2 regions of the Paenibacillus yonginensis genome follow, and region 2 is predicted to be linked to the other one. Evidence: riboswitches for the same ligand, from Rfam matches in the RefSeq annotation. Region 2 holds a riboswitch; the other holds the start of a gene.

Region 1 (10,187 bases), 2.4 Mb from region 2:
CCAAAGTCATTTTTCTCATCTGAATACCCTCCATTTGAATCCTAAATTTTGAATAAGGATGATTGCTCTGTATCTATGTTTGGTTCCTTAATTCCTTATGGATCTTATTTCCTTATTTCCTTGTAAAATGACGTACCAGCCGGTCACCGGCCATCTGCAGAATTTGCACAAGCACGATCATAAACAGCACGGCAATGATCATGACTTCCTTCTCATACCGGTAATAACCGAAGCGGATTGCCAGGTCGCCCAGGCCGCCTCCGCCCACCATACCCGACATCGCGGTGTAGGACACCAGCGTGACCGCCGTGATCGTAGTCCCGGCAATCAGCCCCGGAAGCGACTCCGGCAGCAGCACCCGCCGCACGACCTGCCCGGTAGAGGCGCCCATCGCATAAGCGGCTTCAATGACGCCGCGGTCCACCTCGCGCAGGCTGGTCTCTACCAGTCTGGCGAAAAAAGGCGCGGCGCCGATCACCAGTGGCGGAATCGTTCCCGTTACGCCAAGCGTCGTTCCTACGATCAGCTTTGTTAAGGGCAGCAAGGAGATCAGCAGAATGACGAACGGAACGGATCTTAAAATATTGACGATAAAGGAAATTACGGTGTATATCGAGTTGATTACCCGGTTATTCGAACGTGCCGTCATATACAGAAGGATGCCGAGCGGCAGGCCAATCACGATCGTGAAAAGGAGCGAATAGCCCATCATCGCAAGTGTATCGTAAGAAGCCTGCTTCATTTCATCCCAGTCGATTTGCGAAAAGTCCAATCCCCACATCGTTAACCCAGCACCTCCACATCAAAATCCCGCTCCCGCAGCTTGGCGACCGCCAGCTCTACAGCTTCTTTGGCTCCTGTAAAGCTCACCGTCAGCTGGCTGTACGGGACCTCCTTAATCGTGGAAACCGTGCCCTGCAGGATGGCAAAATGAACGCCGGTGCTGAGCACTACCTCGGATAAAGCGGTGCCGTAGGTGTTCTCGCCCAGGCAGGTAATCCGGAAGACAGCTCCGCCTGTATACGGGAGTGCGGCTGTCTCGGCCGCCTGCCGACCGGATGAAGCCGCAGCCCCGGCTATCCGCACTTCAGGCGCATCTCCGCCGGCTACATCCCGGCTGATAAACTCCTTGGTGACCTCATGTTTCGGCTTCAGGAATACCTCGGCCACCGGTCCCTGCTCCACGATCCCGCCTTCATGAATGACGGCTACCCGGTCACAGATGCTTTGAATGACATGCATTTCATGCGTGATCAGCAGGATCGTCAGCCCCAGCTTGCGGTTAATATCAAGCAGCAGCTTCAAGATCGAATCCGTTGTCTGCGGATCGAGCGCCGAAGTGGCCTCGTCGCACAGCAGCACGTCCGGATCGCTTGCCAGCGCCCGGGCGATGCCGACCCTTTGCTTCTGACCGCCCGACAGCTGGGAAGGGTATTTGCCGCTGTGCGCCTCAAGGCCGACCAGACTCAGCAGCTCCTCCACCTTGCTTTTCAATTTCGTCCGGTCTGTGCCCGCCAGACGAAGCGGGAACGCAATGTTGTCATACACGGTAGCCGAAGACAGCAGGTTAAAGTGCTGAAAAATCATGCCGATGCGGCGGCGTTCCAGCTGCAGCTCTCTTTTTCCCAGTGACGTAAGGTTGCGCCCCCCGACCCAGACTTCGCCGCCCGTAGGACGCTCCAGCAGATTGATGCAGCGGATCAGCGTGCTTTTGCCTGCGCCGGAATGGCCGATCACGCCGAAAATTTCGCCTTTGTCCACGGTCAGGTTCAAGCCGGACAACGCGGTGGTCGCTCTGGACTTGGAGCCGTAAACCTTGGTCAGATTTTTTAATTCGATCATGTATTCCCCGAACCCCCTTTCCTTCTAAATGCCAGACCCATTAAACTTATCATTTTTATCGGGATATCAAACGAATCTGAGCCCGTTGCCTGCCTAAACCCTTGTTCACAAGGCAGCAGAAGCCCCGGGACCCTCTATGAAATCTATCATCAAAAAGAGCCCCAAGCAGATGCTCAGGGCTCTCTAAATCTTCAGAGATCAGACCTTCTCATCTGCCAGAATGCCGACGCACTCTGAGGAATTAGCACCATGACATCCAAATGCGTGATTTGAATCGGTTGCTGGGCTTCATCGGGCCTTTCCCTCCGCCTCTCTTGATAAGAAATATTTAATTGGGTTCACTTGTTACGAGTTGATGATAGAATTTAGTATAGTAAGTCTCACATCTTTTGTCAAAGAAAATTTTCAGCCTGTTTCTGGAAGCCAGCTTCCACTCGCTTTCAAACTTAGCTTTTCGCCCGCTTTTCCTCGAACAGCCGGTTGATATACGAAAAAACCGCGATCAGCGATTTGCACGCCATTTCATAACCCAGCCAAAGATCCTTCATATACCGGTCCAGGTCCTCCAGCTCGATTTTGCCATGCAGCGTCTGATGTCTCTGCCACAAATCGTCCTGCATCTCCATGTTCATGAAATGAATCTCCGTATTTCTCCGCTTCCGCAGCACGGATATCGGCTCTTTATACGCCTCTCTGATCTCGTCCAGCTCTTGCCCCAAATCGGTATGCACCTTCAAATATGGGAACTGCCGAAGCACGGTAAAATAGGAATAATGCGGTTTTACCTTCTCCGTATGCAGCTCAAAGAAATCATCCAGCACGCAGCCGAGCTTATCCAGCAGGGAGAATAAACGGATAAAGCCGTCCTTGTAAAAATAAACGTATCTGGCGTAATCGCTTTTCTCCACCGGATCCATGTCGTCGATGAAATCGGTCTTCACTTTATTCCGGAAGAAACCGGCTGCAAAGGCGCTTTGCTCCAGCTCATCGATGGAGGAAATCAGTCCCCTGACCCAAATTTCCATCTTCCGGTAATCGTGGGTGGGGTCTTGACTGCGCTTGATTTCACCCTCCACCCGTTGAACGGTTTTGACCATGGCATCAACCGCTTCCGCAATCAGACCTTCATTCTCGCGCGGAGGTTCTCCGAGTAAAGTACGCAGCATATTTATCCCTCCTCTGGATGATCGGATCGTATCGCTAAAGAATGGAATCTGGCCCGATTGAAGCGGGTCCCTAACTTATTACCCCGGAAAATACGTTTTCCAACGCTCGTCCACCAGCTTGACAATGTCCTCGCGCGGATTCAGCTCATCGGGATATCCCGGCTTCATGCGGGCATCAATGACCAGCGGCAGGCTGTAAGCCAGATGATGCTGGCGCACCTCGGCCTGCGAATAGATGTCCGTGGCCGGATTAAAACGTGTAAATACGGTCCACAGGAACTTATTGGTGCTGGAAGCAACCGTCTTCGCATCATCCACCAGCACGACCAGCGGCCACAGGGTTCCCCGTTCATGCAGACGGCCAAGCACCCTGGCGGCCAACTCTGGTTCCTGTTCATAGGATGCCCCGGAAACGACCAGACAACCCTTATGGTAAGGTGCAATATGGTCGATTTCCGCAATGTCCCCTTCGTTGTAATCTGCTGGCAGATCGCGCAGCTGATCGCCGACGCCGATCAGGATCGCTTTGCTGCCGTGATTCAGCCTCTTGCCGGTGTAGTCCAGCGTGTCATGGGACGTATTGTTGAAAATAAACAGGTCGGTCGCCGGATTAAACCGCTCCAGCACCGTTTCCAACAGCTTGCGGAAATCAGCCAGATCCAAATGCACGTCCGTCAGCATCAGGAATTTGGTCAAAGACAGCTGGCCTTGGCCCATAATGGAGAAACCGGCCACCAGCGCTTCCCGGGAATAACGCTCTTTGACGATCGCCGAAGCCAACGAATGGTGTCCCGTTTCGCCATACGTCCATACGGTATGCACAGAAGGCATGACCAGCGGGAAAGCCGGCGACAGCAGCTTCTGGAGGAAGTCGCCCAGGTAATAATCCTCCTGGCGCGGTTTGCCGACAATCGTAGCCGGATAGATGGCATCCTTGCGGTGCCACATATGTTTAACGTTCAGCACAGGGAAATCATGCTGCAGCGAATAATAGCCGTAATGGTCGCCAAACGGTCCTTCCGGACGGCGTTCATGCGGCGGCACGGAGCCGTGGATGGCAAATTCGACTTCGGCCGGAATACGGTGTCCGCCCAGCGGATTCTCTGTCATAGGCAGACGTTCGCCCATTACAAACGAAGTCATCAGCAGCTCCGGCAGATGCTCCGGCAGCGGCGCGATCGCCGAAGCGATCAGGGCTGGCGGACCTCCGATCAGAATCGTCACCGGGAGGGCCTGGTTCAGCTTCTCCGCCTCATGATAATGGAAACCGCCGCCTTTATGAATCTGCCAATGAATGCCGGTGGTTTGATCATCATACAGCTGGATGCGATACATCCCCAGGTTATGATCGCCGGCTTTGAGCGGATTCTCTGTGTAAACGAGCGGCAGCGTAATAAACGGTCCGCCATCCTCCTGCCAGCTGGTTACTTTGGGTAATACGGCCAGCGGATTCTCCGTCCGGCAGACCTGAAGAATCGGAGCTTCGGCTTTCGATACCGTCTTCGGAACCGTCCCCCAGCCCATCTTGATAGCGTCCCAAATTAATCCGCGTTCATTCCAGACCGCCTTTGGCGTAGGCGGCATCAGCTTGTCCAGCGCCCCAACCAGGCGGTTTGCCAGCTGCTCCGGCTTAGGTCCAAAAGCCATGTCCACCCGCTTCTCTGTTCCAAACAAATTGGTAGCTACCGGGAACGGCGTTCCTTTCACGTTCGTGAACAGCAGCGCAGGGCCTCCTTCCTCAATGACTCTGCGGTGAACTTCAGCCAGCTCCAAATAAGGATCCACCGGCGCCTCAATAATGGCCAGATCGTTTTCCTTGCGGAGCGCCTCAATCCACTGGCGTAAATTTCGATAACTCAAACCATTCCCCTCCCAAGAGATGCTGTCTATATCAATTATGCGAGCTTCCAATTATCGGGATTTGCCAGCTAAAATCCGTTAATCAAATCACTTCCAACTATATCATATTTCCGCACGGAATCCTGCATCTATCCTTGCCGTCATCCCTGAAAAACAAAAAGACCCGGCGGCGGCAAAACGCCCGGCGGGTCTTCAGGTACCAATCAGCTTCCAAACCGGACCGGACCTGCCCTTTCCCAGATCAGGCCGGATCATTGGCCGTTTATTCACTTGCTGTTTCGGCTGAGCAGCGATGTGCGGACAGCCATGTAACACAGCAGGCCAAACAGAACCTCAATGATGAGGATATGAGAGATTGACGTAAACAGATACCAGTTGTAATCATTCACCGTATAAGTGACCGCAATCCCGGCAAAAATTTGCAGAACGATCAAAATAATGGAGGCAAGTCCCAGCCCGCGGACCTCACGGTTGCCCGACTTGTTCCGGTAAGCAAAATGGGCCAGAACCGCGATGACGACAAACAGCAGAAACGCCGCTGCGCGGTGCATGAACTGAATGCCTTCCCCGCCGGCGAGCGGCGGAACCAGCTTGCCGTTGCAGAGCGGGAAACCATAACACGCTCCGGCAGAGTCGGTATGGGTTACGTAGGCTCCGGTGTAAACCACCAGATAGGTATAAATCGCTGTAAAAATGCTCAAATTGCGCAGTCCTTTGGCTACTTTGCGCGGAGGTTCCGCAGGAACCATCCCTTCCTGCTTGTCCTGCTCCCGGATGCCCAGCGACAGCATCACGGAGCTTGCGAACGAGATCAGGGCGAAACCGAGATGAAGCGCCATAATCGGTGCGGATTGCGTAAACACAACCGCCAAAGCGCCCATGGCCGCTTGGATAATAACAAACAATAAAGCCAGAAAAGCATAAATACGAAGGTCCAGGCGGTTTCTGCGCCAAATCATAAAGGCCACAAAAGCGGCAAGCGCCAAAATCCCGGCCAGGCCGCTCACCCCGCGGTGAGAATATTCAATAATCGACGCAAGCGTATGCGCGGGCACAAATTTGCCGTTGCACAGCGGAAACTGGCTGCCGCAGCCGAGTCCGGACTCCGTTTTGGTGACGACGCCGCCGCCAAAGGTAGCCAGGAATACGAATAACGTGGCCGCGTAAGCCAGCCATTTCAACTGTTTGGTTGTCATTCTATCACCTGCATTATATTTTATTAAAAAGCTTTGCCAATCCATGTTTCATTATACCGGATGGCAAAGCCCATATCACAGGTGACTTGTGACAAAATGTTCAACACTGTCCAATTTCAGCCGATTTGGCCTATCCACTGTGACATTTATGCTTGAGTTTTGAGCGTCTCATGCACAGCTGCGGCTTTATTCAGGAAATCCTCAATCTCCGCCCGGGATTTCCGCAGCTTGTTAACGAAGCGGATTAATTCCTTGCCACCCGAATAGGCAATAAAGCTCGGGATGCCCAAAATATTCTGCTCGCGGCTGATCTCCTCCAGCTCGTCCACATCTACCTGAATCAGCTTGAGGCGGTTCGCGTACTCCTGTTCTACCTCGGGCATAAACGGATCAATAAATTTGCAGTCTCCGCACCAATCGGCTTTATAGACCGCCACCGTAAGCCCTTCCGAACCGATTAATTCATGGAATTGCTCTGCTGTTGCCACTTTAAGCATGTATATCATCCTTCCCTGAAGTTCTTTTTTCTCTAAGTAGAACAAACCTTGGAGTGGAAGTCAAATCGTTTGGCCATAATGAAACTATTAGAGAATTTGCGGAAAGAAGGGCAGTACGTGAGACATTCGGAAGAATACGGGGAAGAGAAACCCTGGGAAATTTGGAGAGGGATCCTGCTGTCCCTGCCTAAAGCGATCTGGCATTCGGCATCCAGCAAAGCGTCCGACCTGGCAGGCTCCAGCCGGCTGCTGCTGGCCAAACGGGAGCTCGATTGGAATGAAACAGCGGCCGACTTTGTTCGTTCCGCCCTGGAGGAACAGCTGAAAAGAGGCGGTCAGCATGGCCGTCAGGAACAGAAATATCTGCATCAACCCTACAAGGATTATGTGCACCTCTGTTCGGAAGAACAGGAAGCGCTGGCCGACATCGATTTGGCCCTCCGGCGGGATAACCGCAACAATGTGACCCGGACCGCGGCCTATCTCAAGCTCTACAACGATTTCCCCGAGCTTCACTGGTCCTTTCTCGCTCATATGGTCTCCCGCAATGCCGGCTGGAACATGAGTGATTTGAAAGGTGGACAGGCAGATCTGCTGCTCAGCGAGACGGACGTTTACCGCACTTACCGGTTTCTGGAACGGAGCAATGCGCTTATTTTTCAGGATGCCTATCCCCAGCTTCTGCTCTATGCCCACAGCAAACGGCTTGGCAAAAGCCTCTTTCACCTGCTCCCCCGGTTTCATGTGTCCCGCTTCATGCAGCCTTTCTGGGAGTATTTCTGGCTCAGCCGGTCCAGCAGCCTGCTGGCCGTCGGGCTCATAATCAATGAACAGAATTATATTGAGAAGAGGGTTGTCAAGCATCCTTTCTTCCAGCAGACGGTCATGCACAAGATGCCTTTCCTGCTCGGCGGCTTGAGCGGAGTCAATCAAGTGGTGTTCCCGTTCAAGCCGGCGGAAGACAATGAAAGAGGAGAGCCGCGGCTGGGCGGCCGGATCATGAGTCATTTTGCCGGTTTAAACGCCCGGATTCAATTGGGCAAACATCTATATGCCGTTTTATTTGGTTTACCCCAGGTTCAGCAGGGGGCTGAGCAGTTTGCCAGTTCTACTCCCCATACCGGCTCACGGGCCGATTACTGGCCGGGCCTGTTCTCCCCTTGCGCAGGAGAAATCAAAGCATTGCCCAGACAAGGTTCAGAGCTGCTGCAGAACCGCTTTCGGCCGGACGGAACGCTAATCTATTCCCCGCCTCTTATGGACTGCTTTGAAGACACCCCTTATGAGCCAATCTCCAGAGAGGACTGGTTTCAGGACGACACGGCCATTGGCGACATCAGCATCCCCGATTACCCGCTGTTGTGCGAAATTACCGCCGGCCACCGGATGGATATCCTGAAACGCGCTTACGTCCATGATGCCGCTGCCGGAGCGCGGAAATGGAACGGGAAAGGACAGGAAACGAGGGAGACAGGAACTCCATAACCCCCTTCTTTAATCCTGCATGGCTGGAAGCTGTGAGAGTGTGAGAGTGCCTGCAAATTAAAAAGGCGTACAAACACCGATAGGGTGAATGTACGCCTTTTAGGGGTATGCAGAAACTGGAACGTCCGGTACCCGCTCTCTAAAGTCTTTAGTCTGCCGGACCTGTCCAATATCTAGGCCGGACTTATCCCTCCGAACGTTTGCCGGAAGCCGGAGCAAACCGCATCAGCGGCCGCAGCAGCCGGCGGATCGCATTTGGATAGCTGTCCAGCTCTTCGCGCCGGATGACGCGCAGCAGAATCAGCATGACCGGATAAAGCGCAACGGTTACGCCGCCTACAAGGCAGCAGGTAATAAAGAAAGCGACCCGATGAGGCATCACATGAACCAGCTGAATCCCGGCTTCATTCAATCCGTAACCGACAGCAGCCAGCACGACCACGGTAACAAGGAAGCCTGTCCAGCGTTTGCCGAGGATCGAGAACGGAACGATTTGCTTCAGGGAACGAATGTTGAGCAGTGTGATGACCAGGAAACAAATGCCCGTTCCGGCCACGATTCCGTAAATGCCGAATACCGGCGCCAGCGCAAAGCTGACCGCCAGCTTGACCACGATCCCGATCAGGACATGGACCATCGACAGGTTCGGTTTGCCCATGCTAAGCAGAATCGCGCTGCTGGTTGACATTGTAATTTGAAAAATGGTCCCGAGCGTCAGCAGGGCAATAATGCCGCTGCCGTCCAACGAGCTGTACAGCATCCCGTTGACCGAGTAGGCCGCCGTACACAAAGCAAGCACTACCGGCATGCCAGTGATGACGGAGATCCGCATTGCCAGCGTGATCTGCTTCTCCAGATAAGGCATGTCCTTCCGTGCAAACGCGCCGGAAATGATCGGGATCAGCGATGTACTGAGCGCAATGGACAGAATCGGCGGAATCCCGGCGATGCTTTGCGCCCGGCTGCCGAGAATACCGAGCAGGTAAGTCGCTTGGTCTAATCCGATCTGGCCTTTCAGCATCGGTTTTACAATCGAGCTGTCTATGAAATAGACGGCCGGTATAGCGAGCGACGAAAGCACAATAGGAATCGACAATTTGAAGATATTGGCATAAATCTTCCTGAAAGGAAGCGCCGGCTCGCCTGTCGACAAATCCTCCTGCGGCGTCTCCTTGTCGGACCGTTTCAGCTTAAAGGCATAATACAGCATGATAGCAAAAGCACCGATACTTCCCAAAACACCACCGAAGGAAGCACCTGCAGCAACCCATTTATCTGCATATCCAGCACTAACCATTACAACCGCGATGGCGATTGCCGTAATTACACGAAGGATTTGTTCTACAATTTGCGAAACCCCGCCGGCACTCATATTATTGCGGCCCTGGAAATATCCCCGCATCATGGCTACAGTCGGGAATAACAGCAGGGCAGGAGCAATGGCCCTAATGGCTGGTGTGGCTTCCGGAGCTGATATCAATCTGGCGTACACCGGCGCCAGGACATACAGAAGAACTGTAATCAGAACTCCAGTAACGGCAGCAAAAATAAGCGCAGCCTTATAAATCCGTTTTGCCTCCCCAGGCCGCTGCAAAGCATACCGCTCGGAGACCATTTTACTAAGCGTACTCGGAATACCTGCAGTCGCAACCGTTAACAAGAGCAAATAAACCGTATTCGAAATCGTAAACGACGCATTCCCCACCGCGCCAAAAAGATGTTCAAGCGGAACCCGCTGCGCCATCCCCAGCACGCGGGCCACAAGAGCAGCCACGGCCAGAATCAGCGTTCCCTTAATAAAAGATTCCTTCTTAGACAAACAGAATTCCCTCTTTCCCCAAGTCCCCTTTACGCGGAGACTTTCTTCGGACAATTAGAAGCTGAAGATCCAGATAAAAAAGACGACAATCATCACGATCTGCAGAATGATCTTGACCGCCATGCTGCTGAACAATCCAACAACGGAGCCTACGCCGGCTTTGATAGATTGCTTAAGCCCGGCTCCTGTCAGCAGTTCGCCGATCACCGCGCCTATAAACGGGCCGATGACCAGACCAAAGGCCGGTATGACAAACGGCCCGATAATAGCTCCGATTGTACTCAGCCAGACGGAAGCCTTACTGCCGCCAAACCTTTTGACG
Region 2 (10,187 bases):
TGCTCGTAGAAGCCAAGGTGGCCGCCGTGCCGGGCAACGTATTTGGTTTGGGCGGGGAAGGTTATCTGCGCTGCTCCTATGCGACTTCCGTAGCTCAGTTAAACGAAGCGATTCACCGGATGGGCGAATTTATCCGCAAGCTCTCCTGATTAGAGCCGGCTTGATGCGGGAAACAGGAACCAAAATTGAAAATTTTTCATATTTATTTACATTTATTTCATTTTCGAATTGAATACGGGATATCCGGCATGTTATAATTTGACTCCGAAGGCTTTGCTGGTATTATCCGGCTGCCCTAAGGTAGGGCTGGCTTATCAGTCAAGGAGGAGTGGACTATGAGTTGCGGTGAATACAATTTGCCAAGTTATAACGGGATGATGATTGCTGAGGACAACAATCATCATTGGATGTTCGAGGGTCGAAGCATTCCCGCTCTAAACCGCAGGCTCTCCTTGGAGGATGAAATCAGAATGCTGCGAAGCAGGATGGAGAAGATCTTTATGGAAGAGCAATCTTTTACCTCCGACATCGTTGTAGAAATCAGCACCCTGCTTGACCTGAAGATCAATGAATATATGAAGGTCAGAAGCCAGGATTGCAAACAATAATGTGTTTGGAAATCTTATGTTAAAATAAGGGGAGATCCTGAACCGTCAGGGTCTCCTTTTTGCATGAACGAAGGAACGGAAAGGAAGGGCTGCTATCGATGAAAATATATACTAGAACCGGTGACCAGGGCAGTACAGCTTTGATTGGCGGGCAGGTCCGCAAGGATGATCCCCGGGTGGAGGCTTATGGTTCCCTGGATGAACTGAACAGCTTTGTCGGACAGGCAGCAGCGCTGGCGGATGGGGAGCTGTTCGCCGAATTAAAGCTCCAGCTTGTGCGGATCCAGCATGAATTGTTTGATTGCGGTTCGGATTTGGCTTACGCCCGCCCTAAAGAGCAGGGATATAAGGTCCATGCGGAATTAACCGCAAATCTGGAAGCCTGGATTGACGCCTGGGAGCAGGAGCTTCCGCCGCTGGAGCGCTTTATTCTGCCCGGAGGCTCGCCGCTGGCTGCAGCCCTGCATGTCTGCCGCACGGTTTGCCGGAGAGCGGAGCGCCGAGTGGTCAGCCTGGCCGCTGAAATGGAAATTCACACAGAGGTGCTCCGGTACGTGAACCGGCTTTCGGATTATTTCTTTACGGCTTCCCGGCTGGCGAACGTGAAAGCGGGAGCAGCGGAAACCGAATATAAGCGGAGCGGAAAGGTGTTTCGTTGATTTCTATGAAAGATTATTACAATCCGATTGCCTATCAAGTCACAGCTGCCGAGGAAGGCTGGCTGCTCAAGACGGTGCTGAGCCGGAGGCTGGGCGTTTCCCGCAAGCTGATGTCGCGATTGAAGCTGACCGAGCAGGGAATTACACTGAACGGCGAACGTGTCTACATCAGCCATTACGTCAAGGAAGGCGATCTGGTAGAAGTCCGGCTTGAGCGGGAAACGTCGGAGGATATCTTGCCGCAGCCGATTGCTTTCGACATTCTCTACGAAGACGAAGCGTTGCTAATCGTCAATAAAGCGCCGGGCATCATTGTGCACCCCACACACGGTCATTATACGGACACGCTGGCCAACGGCGTCGTGTATTACTGGCAGGAAAAGGGGGAGCAATACCGCTTTCGTCCGGTTCACCGGCTGGACCAGGAGACGAGCGGCGTGCTGGCCATTGCCAAAAATGCCTACGTCCACCAGCATATTTCCGAGCAGATGATTGCCGGTAGCGTGCTCAAAAAATATACGGCGCTGGTTCACGGAACCCCGCCGGCCGCAGAGGGCCGGATCGACGGTCCGATCGACCGCGATCCGCTGGAGCCGCACCGCCGCATCATTACGGAAAGCGGGTATCCCGCTTTAACGTTCTACCGGGTGCGGGAGGTTTTTGCTGCCGGCTCGCTTGTTGAGCTGCAGCTGGGAAGCGGGCGGACCCACCAGATCCGGGTCCACATGACCTCCATCGGCTGTCCGCTGATCGGCGACAAGATGTACAGCTACGAGGCGCTGGATCTCCCGGCGCCCGATCCCGAAGCAGCCGTGCGGCTGAACGCGGCTATTGGCCGGCAGGCGCTGCATGCCGCGCAGCTGGGTTTTGTCCACCCTCTTTCCAAAGAAGAGGTGGTATTCGAGGCGCCGCTGCCGGCGGATATGGCCGAGCTGCGCAGGGAAATGGCGGCCAATCGGCTTTAGTTAGTGCCAGCGTATATAAACTATTTTTAATAGACCGGAGGATTCCTATTATGAGCAAATTGACGGTTTACCAATATCCTAAATGCAGCACCTGCCGCAATGCAGTAAAGTGGCTGCAGGCCAGCGGACATGAGCTGGAGCTTCACCACATTGTCGAAGCCCCGCCGACTGCGGACGAATTAGGACGGCTGGCCGAGCTGAGCGGCCTGGAGCTGAAGAAGTTCTTTAACACAAGCGGCGAGGTATACCGCGGCCTGGGGTTGAAGGACAAGCTGCCTTCCCTTTCGCGCGAGGAACAGCTGGCGCTGCTGGCTTCGAACGGGATGCTGATCAAACGTCCGATCGTTACGGACGGCCAGCGGGTGACGTTAGGTTTTAAAGAGGATGAATTTGCCTCCGTATGGAGCTGAAGAATATAGTAAAATAAATAGATTCAGAATGGTTTGCCTGAGAATCAAACATTAAGGGGAGAGAGAGTTGAACGAAAGCAAGGAAGAAACACTATTGCTGGTCGATGGCATGGCTCTGATGTTCCGGGCTTATTATGCCTCTGCCGTTACCGGCTACATCCGCCGTACGAAGGCGGGGCTGCCGACGAATGCCATTTATGGCTTCATGCGTTATTTCTGGGACGCCGTCGAGAAATTTGGGCCTACGCATGTGGCCTGCTGCTGGGACCTGGGCAGCAAAACTTTCCGGACCGAGCAGTACCCGGCCTATAAAGGGAACCGTTCGGAGGCGCCGGACGAATTGGTCCCGCAGTTTAGCGTGATCCGTGAGGTAATGGATAGTCTGGGCGTTCCGAATATCAGCTCCCAGGGCTATGAAGCGGACGATTGCATCGGCACCCTGGCCGCCCAGTTCAGCAGGGAGATGAATGTAATTGTGCTGACCGGTGACCATGATATGCTGCAGCTGGTGAACGAGCGGACAAGCATTGCCATTATGAAGAAAGGGCACGGCAATTATTTTGTCTATACGCCGCAAACGCTGCTGGAGGAACGGCAGCTGACACCCGCCCAAATCATTGATGTCAAAGGGCTGATGGGTGATCCTAGCGACAATTATCCGGGGGTTCGCGGCATCGGGGAGAAAACGGCGTTAAAGCTGGTCCAGGAATATGAAAACGTAGAGGGCATTCTCGCCAATCTCGACAAGCTGTCCAAAGGTATTCGAGCCAAAATCGAAACCGATCTGGAGATGCTGCATCTGTCCCGGGACTTGGCTTCGATCCGCTGCGACATAGAGCTGGAGTGCGATTTGAACGCCTGCCGCTGGGAGCTGAACCATCCGGCGGTCGTAGCCAAATTTGAAGAGCTGGAGATGAAGAGCGTCTGTTCCTGGATGGGGGTTGAGGCGTTATGAGTTTGTCCTTAAGCGGCGGGCTTGGGAAAAAGGTGCGGCGAGGCCTGCTGCTGGCATCGGCCCTGCTGCTGCTCCTTCCGACCGCCCCCGGACTGCGCCCGGCGGCGGCGGCCGGTTCGATTCAGGCTGCGGTCAAGACGGTCAAGGTGTCCGGCAAAAACTTTACGGTCCGTACCGTGCGGATTCCAAAAGGCACACCTGTAACGGTGGGGCTGGCCAAACATCAGGTCGGCCAAACAGAAGCTTTTGCTTCGATGATTAAGTCCTACAAGGCGGAAGCCGCAATAAACGGCGCTTTCTTTAATTCTTATGGCGGTCCGGCCGATCCCTACGGCACGCTGATTGTCAAAGGCCAGATCGCCCACATCGGCCGTTATGGCACGACCATCGGTTTCCGGAAGGACGGTACGGCGGTTATGGATACGCTGCGGCCTTCCTTGACCGGTAAAGTGACCGGAGCGGATGGCAAGCCGCGCAGCTGGTACGCCACTTTCGTTAACCGTACGCCTGATGCTGGCGCGAACAACAGCATTTTGTTTACGCCGGACCGAGGCTCCAAAGTGGGCTTCAGCGGCGGCATTGCCGTGACGGTGGACGGCGGGGTGGTGACGCATAAGGGTGTTAATGCTGATGCAGCTATTCCGAAGCAAGGATTTGTCCTGGTGTTCAGCGGCAAGGAGAAGGGAATGGCAGATCGGTTTGAGATCGGCAGCAGTGTCCAGTGGAGCGTGACTTACACGAACCAGGCCGGCAAGCAGCTGGATTGGTCGGGGGTACAGACGGCGGTTGGCGCAGGTCCGAGACTTGTTACCGATGGCAAGGTGACTCTGAACGCGAAAGCGGAAGGTTTTAACGATCAGAAGATTCTGACGGCTTCGGCAGCGCGCAGCGGCATTGCGATTCTGCCGGATGGTTCCCTCCTGCTTGCAACGGTCAACGGAGCAACGATGTCCCAGTGGGCTTCGATCATGAAGGCGCTTGGAGCCAAACAAGCGATGAATCTGGACGGAGGCGCTTCCTCGGGGTTATACGGGGGCGGTAAAATGCTGACCCCTGCGGGGCGGCTGCTCAGCAACACGCTTGTGTTCGGCAGCCAGGTTTTGAAATAAAGCAGAGACCAGAGACGGGCGAATCAGTCTGTAAAATGAGGTTCGCCGAGTACCTGATGCAGGAAGCTTTCGAGCTCGGCGCCTTCTTCCTCGGAGAGTCCGTAAATGGAAGCCAAATAACCTTCCTGTTCCAGGTCGTCGGAGCCGAGGATGGCTGTTTTGCCATTTTGCAGATCGGTGACCAGCTTTTTGCCGTAAAAGCGGTTGGTTGTGGTAACGGCCAGATCAAAACGTTTCAGCGAAGGACCGATAAAGGTCACGAAACGGGTAGAGGTCTGTTCGGTGCTGTCCGACAGGAAATCAAGATCGTGTTCAGGCAATGTCATGATAATAAGTCCTCCTCAGATGCGTTCTTGTCGTTTATTATAACGGAAAAAAGCGCTTTCGGAAAACGGCTGCTTCGTCCTATTGACTGGAATACAGATTATGGTATTATAGTTAACAACAGTATACGTCTATCGGGGAAGCACCTCTCTTGCATGCAGGAGGGGTGCTTTTTTGTGTTTTCAGGAAGACACGTTCCAGAGAAGTATGCTGAATACAAGGAGGTGCCAAGAATGCGCATCGTATTTTTGAACAGTATGGAGAGAAGGCTGCAGGAAAGGGCGGGACATGCCGATCTGGCTCAGGTCTGGATTGGGGAAGAAGGCGGTGTATGGCGAATTGGCTGGGACGAAGAAGGAAGTGCCGGGACTAAAGGCCAAATCTGGTTCGAAGGAGAGTCATGGTCCGAGATGCTGAGCCATTACCGCTATCAGCTGGCAGTCAAGCTGGCCGACGGATTCCGGCCGGTGATCAGCGGGATTTTTCATGAAGAGGAAGGGTCAAGGGGGATGTCTACCCAGAAGCTGTACTGCTACAGCGAGTTCAATGGGAACGAGGAGCTGTATGCCGGGCTTTCCGCTTGGCGGCGCCAGAAAGCGGCTGCCGCGGGCAAAGCGCCTTATTTGATCGCAAGCAACCGGCTGCTGCGTTTGATCAGCGCTTTTGTGCCCAAGTCGCTCGAGGAGCTGACCCAGCTGCCGGGGGTTGGAGAGGTCAAGGCGGCCGAATACGGAGAGGAGATGCTTGCGATCACGGCCCAGGTGGAGCGAGATTGGCATTTTCCGCTGGATTGGGTCGAGCAGGAGCTGGATGAGGAGCTCTTCCGCTCCTGGACGTACAAGCAGAAGGAAACCCGGTTTAAAGCGGAAATCGAACGGTCAAGTCTCCGCAGACAGCTGCTGGCAGCGATCCGGGAGGGGCGGAATCTCGAGCAGATTCAGGAGGCAGCCGGGTTGTCCAGGCGGGAAGCGATTGAACAGCTCGAGCAGCTGGAGAAAGAGGGTTATGATACCGAAGCGCTGGTGGAGCAGGAATTAACCGGGCTGGCCCAGGAGGAACAGACGGCGATCTGGAACGCTTATCTGGAGCTGGGCGATGTGCTGCTGAAGCCGGTCATGCAGAAGGTATATGGCGCGGATACGGTTCAATCGGGGAATGGGGAGCTTGAACGGCGTTATGAATGGCTGCGGCTGATCCGCTTGCGTTACCGGAGAGCAGCCAAAGGAGAAGCGGCAGGCAAACCGCAAAGCGCGTAAGCGGACGGACAAGGTCCTGCTCCTCTCCAAGGAAATGATAAAGGCGAAGTCCCGCCGCCGGAATTCCGGGGTCTGACTTCGCCCTTGACTTAATCCTATAGGCAGTTTGAAGCTTTCAAATCCAATCTTTCTTCCGGAACAGATAGAACATGCCGAGGCCTAAAGTGAGCATGATGCCGAGCACAATGAAATACCCATATTGCGTATGCACTTCCGGCATATTATCAAAGTTCATTCCGTAAATGCCCGTAATGAGGGTCAGCGGTATAAAGATTGTGGTTATGGCTGTAAATACACGCATGATTTCATTCGCCCGGTTGGCGATACTGGACTGATAAGCTTCTCGCAAGTTGCCCATCAGCTCTCGGAACGTATCAAAGTTCTCAGAGATTTTGACCGCATTTTCATAAATATCGCTAAAATATTTCTGCAGCTGATCGTCGATCAGACGCAGGTCTTTTTTATTCAGGACGTTGATTACTTCCTTCTGCGGCCCAAGCATTTTCTTCAGCCACAGAATTTCGCTTCGCAGCCCGATAATTTCATTCAAATGGGAACGTTTCGTGTGAACGAGAATGTCTTCTTCCAGCTTCTCGATTTTGTCCTCGATCCGGTCGCCGACCAGGAAATAGTTATCCACCACAAGGTCGATAAGCAGATACAGGAAACGGTCCGGCTCGCTGACCTCCTGCTCCCATAATATAGGTTTAATGGCTCGCAGCTCATTTAGCTTTTGTTTGGTAACCGTAATAATGAAATGCCGGCCCAGAAAGACATTCAGGGCACGCAGGAAAATTTCCTCATCATCAAAACGAATGCTGTTTACGACAATAAAATAATGGCTTTCATAGATTTCAATCTTCGGCCGCTGCTCCTCTTCGCTGAGACAGTCCTCAACTGCCAGATCATGCAGTCCAAATACAGGCTGAAGCAGCTCCAGATCTTCAGTATCCGCATCAATCCAGTAAAAGCCTTCGGCCGGTGCAGTCAGCGTATCCTCCAGGTTCTCGACCGTGGTGAAGACGCCGGCATTGACATGACGGATTTTCATCTGATTCACTCCTTTGTTGTTCAACACAGGAGACATCAGCATTCGGCTATTTTAAACAGCACGAATAAAATGCCGGTAAACGAAAGAACCCCCTACTTCCGTGAGCATTCTGCCGAATGAATCCTGTGCGGTTGTATGTTGCCCTTGGGGATTTGCTCTGCGGACTAGAGTCGCCTTCCATTACCGGTTCACCTCTTCTTCAATCCAGACTTGTAGCACTTGTCTAGTATAACGCCGGGTTATGAAAATTTTCAAGCGAAATCATAAGTGCTTGTGCTACAGGTCAGCATATGGCGGACAATGCCGAAAGGTGCCGTGTTTATTAGTCTTCACGGCTTATTATTTGCTTGACGAAAGGCGGCCGATGCTATACAGTAAGGGCATAGTCATGTTACATTTTCATGAACGAATACCTGAAGCACGACAACTAATTAAATAAGGCGAAATCTTATCAAGAGTAGGTGGAGGGACTGGCCCGATGAAACCCGGCAACCGGCGAGCGATCGCACGGTGCTAATTCTTGCGGAACTTTAGGAACCCGTATGGTACGGGGCTTTCTAAGGTCTCTGAGAGATGAGAGAGGCGCATACACCATGACATGATATGACCTTTCTCGATTTTGCGAGGAAGGTCATTTTTGTTATACGCGTTCGTCTTTCTACCATAAGATTGCCGCTCAAAGACTGCAGAGGAGTGAAGATCTATGCCAATCAAGGTTCCCGACTCTTTGCCGGCCAAAGAAGTGCTGGCGAACGAAAACATTTTCATTATGGATGAAAGCCAGGCTTATCATCAGGACATCCGTCCGCTGCGGGTGGCCATTCTGAATCTGATGCCGACCAAAGAAACGACGGAAGAGCAGCTGCTCAGACTGCTAGCCAATACGCCGCTTCAAGTAGAATTTACTTTGCTTCATCCAAGCTCGCATACTTCGAAGAACACTTCAGCCGAGCATTTGAAGCAGTTCTATAAGACGTTCAGCGAAATTCGCCATCTCCGTTTCGACGGCATGATCATTACCGGAGCGCCGGTAGAACAACTGGAATTCGAGGACGTGACCTATTGGAGCGAAATCCAGGAGATCTTCGACTGGACGGAGACGCATGTGACCTCCACGATGCATATTTGCTGGGCTGCCCAAGCCGGATTGTTCCATCATTTCGGTGTGCCTAAAGTTTCGCTTTCGCAAAAATGTTTTGGCGTATTCGCCCACCACATCAACGTTCCGAATACCAAGCTGCTGCGCGGCTTCGATGAACAGTTCCTCGTTCCGCATTCCCGCCACACCGAAGTGCTTAAAGCGGATATCGAGAAGGTCGACGGCCTGGATGTTCTTGCCGAATCGGACGAAGCCGGGGTTTACATTGCTTCGACTTATGACGGGAAACAAATTTTTGTCACCGGTCATCCGGAATACGATCCATTGTCCCTGAAGTGGGAATATGACCGTGATGCGGCTAAAGGTTTGGATGTGGCGCTGCCGGTCAATTATTTTCCGAAGGACGATCCGGCCCAAACGCCAAGATCCACCTGGCGGGCCCATGCCAACTTATTGTTTGCCAATTGGCTGAATTACTATGTGTACCAGGAAACGCCTTACGATATCGATTCAGCGGTCAGTTACGAATATCATATTTAGGAGGAAGAGCAGACATGGCAGAACATAACGCAGATCACAAGGCAGATAACCAAAAAGGCGAGAAACTTCGCATAGAAAGCAGACTGGCCCAAATCGGTTCCATGGAGGAGCCGGTAACCGGTGCCGTTACCTACCCGATCTACCAGGCCACGGCTTACCGTCATCCGCGGCTTGGCCAGAGCACAGGCTTTGATTATACCCGTACCAAAAATCCCACCCGGGCTGTTCTGGAAAAGGCGGCCGCCGAGCTGGAATCCGGCGATGCCGGTTTTGCCTGCAGCTCAGGCATGGCCGCCCTGCAGACCTTGTTTATGCTGTTCAGCTCCGGCGATCATCTGATCGTCTCTCTGGATTTATATGGCGGTACTTACCGGCTGTTTGAGAAAATATTGTCCCGCTACGGCATAACCGCAACTTACGTGGATACCAATGACCTGGATGCGCTGGAATCCTCCCGCCGTCCAGAGACCAAAGCCGTATTCATCGAGACTCCTACCAACCCGCTGATGATGGTAACGGATATCGCCGCCGTCTCCGCATGGGGCCGCCAGCACGGACTGCTGACGATTGTGGATAATACGCTGCTGACGCCGTATTACCAGCGTCCAATCGAACTGGGAGCAGACATCGTGGTGCACAGCGCCACCAAATATTTGGGCGGACATAACGATGTGCTGGCCGGATTGATTGTCACTAAAGGCCAAAAGCTGTCTGAAGAAGTCGCCTTCCTGCACAACTCGATCGGTGCGGTACTAAGCCCAAATGACAGTTACCAGCTCATGCGCGGCATGAAGACGCTGGCGCTGCGGATGGAGCGGCACCAAAGCAATGCCACAGCGATCGCTACTTTCCTGAGCACGCATCCGCAAATCGCTGAGGTCTATTACCCTGGGCTTCCGGCACATCCAGGGTATGAAACCCAGAACCGACAGTCTTCCGGGAATACAGGCATTTTCTCGTTCAAAGTGACAGATGCCCGTTATGTAGAGCCGATTCTACGCCACTTGAAGCTGATTGCTTTCGCAGAAAGCCTCGGCGGCGTAGAATCGCTGCTGACTTATCCAGCGGTGCAAACCCATGCCGATATCCCGCTTGAAATCCGGGAAGCGGTCGGCGTCGACGAGAGATTGCTGCGTTTCTCCGTAGGGATCGAGCATCCGGACGATTTGATTGACGATCTGTCGCAGGCGCTTGAAGCGGCCCGCGCGGAA

Evidence for each region. A riboswitch is a leader RNA that binds a small molecule or an ion and turns the genes downstream of it on or off. The one in region 2 is predicted to bind S-adenosylmethionine.
Region 1: it holds a riboswitch for S-adenosylmethionine, as region 2 does, so the genes downstream of both, AWM70_RS14385 (methionine ABC transporter ATP-binding protein) here and metA (homoserine O-acetyltransferase MetA) in region 2, are expected to answer to the same signal.

The regions. Positions count from the first base shown of each region.
Region 1 covers NZ_CP014167.1:3,175,056-3,185,242, forward strand. Annotated here, with positions in the region: gene AWM70_RS14375 (MetQ/NlpA family ABC transporter substrate-binding protein) at 1-19, opposite strand, end outside; gene AWM70_RS14380 (methionine ABC transporter permease) at 113-781, opposite strand; gene AWM70_RS14385 (methionine ABC transporter ATP-binding protein) at 784-1,842, opposite strand; SAM riboswitch class I at 2,048-2,166, opposite strand; gene AWM70_RS14390 (Cthe_2314 family HEPN domain-containing protein) at 2,289-3,008, opposite strand; gene AWM70_RS14395 (UbiD family decarboxylase) at 3,087-4,868, opposite strand; gene AWM70_RS14400 (COX15/CtaA family protein) at 5,135-6,064, opposite strand; gene AWM70_RS14405 (thioredoxin family protein) at 6,211-6,561, opposite strand; gene AWM70_RS14410 (DUF2515 family protein) at 6,679-8,046, shown strand; gene AWM70_RS14415 (putative polysaccharide biosynthesis protein) at 8,231-9,865, opposite strand; gene AWM70_RS14420 (DUF456 domain-containing protein) at 9,920-10,187, opposite strand, start outside.
Region 2 covers NZ_CP014167.1:634,998-645,184, forward strand. Annotated here, with positions in the region: gene AWM70_RS02825 (aminotransferase class I/II-fold pyridoxal phosphate-dependent enzyme) at 1-149, shown strand, start outside; gene AWM70_RS02830 (aspartyl-phosphate phosphatase Spo0E family protein) at 336-608, shown strand; gene AWM70_RS02835 (cob(I)yrinic acid a,c-diamide adenosyltransferase) at 707-1,267, shown strand; gene AWM70_RS02840 (RluA family pseudouridine synthase) at 1,273-2,232, shown strand; gene AWM70_RS02845 (arsenate reductase family protein) at 2,283-2,642, shown strand; gene AWM70_RS02850 (5'-3' exonuclease) at 2,710-3,597, shown strand; gene AWM70_RS02855 (phosphodiester glycosidase family protein) at 3,594-4,706, shown strand; gene AWM70_RS02860 (DUF3055 domain-containing protein) at 4,730-5,032, opposite strand; gene AWM70_RS02865 (HRDC domain-containing protein) at 5,264-6,286, shown strand; gene corA (magnesium/cobalt transporter CorA) at 6,402-7,337, opposite strand; SAM riboswitch class I at 7,783-7,917, shown strand; gene metA (homoserine O-acetyltransferase MetA) at 8,041-8,976, shown strand; gene AWM70_RS02880 (aminotransferase class I/II-fold pyridoxal phosphate-dependent enzyme) at 8,991-10,187, shown strand, end outside.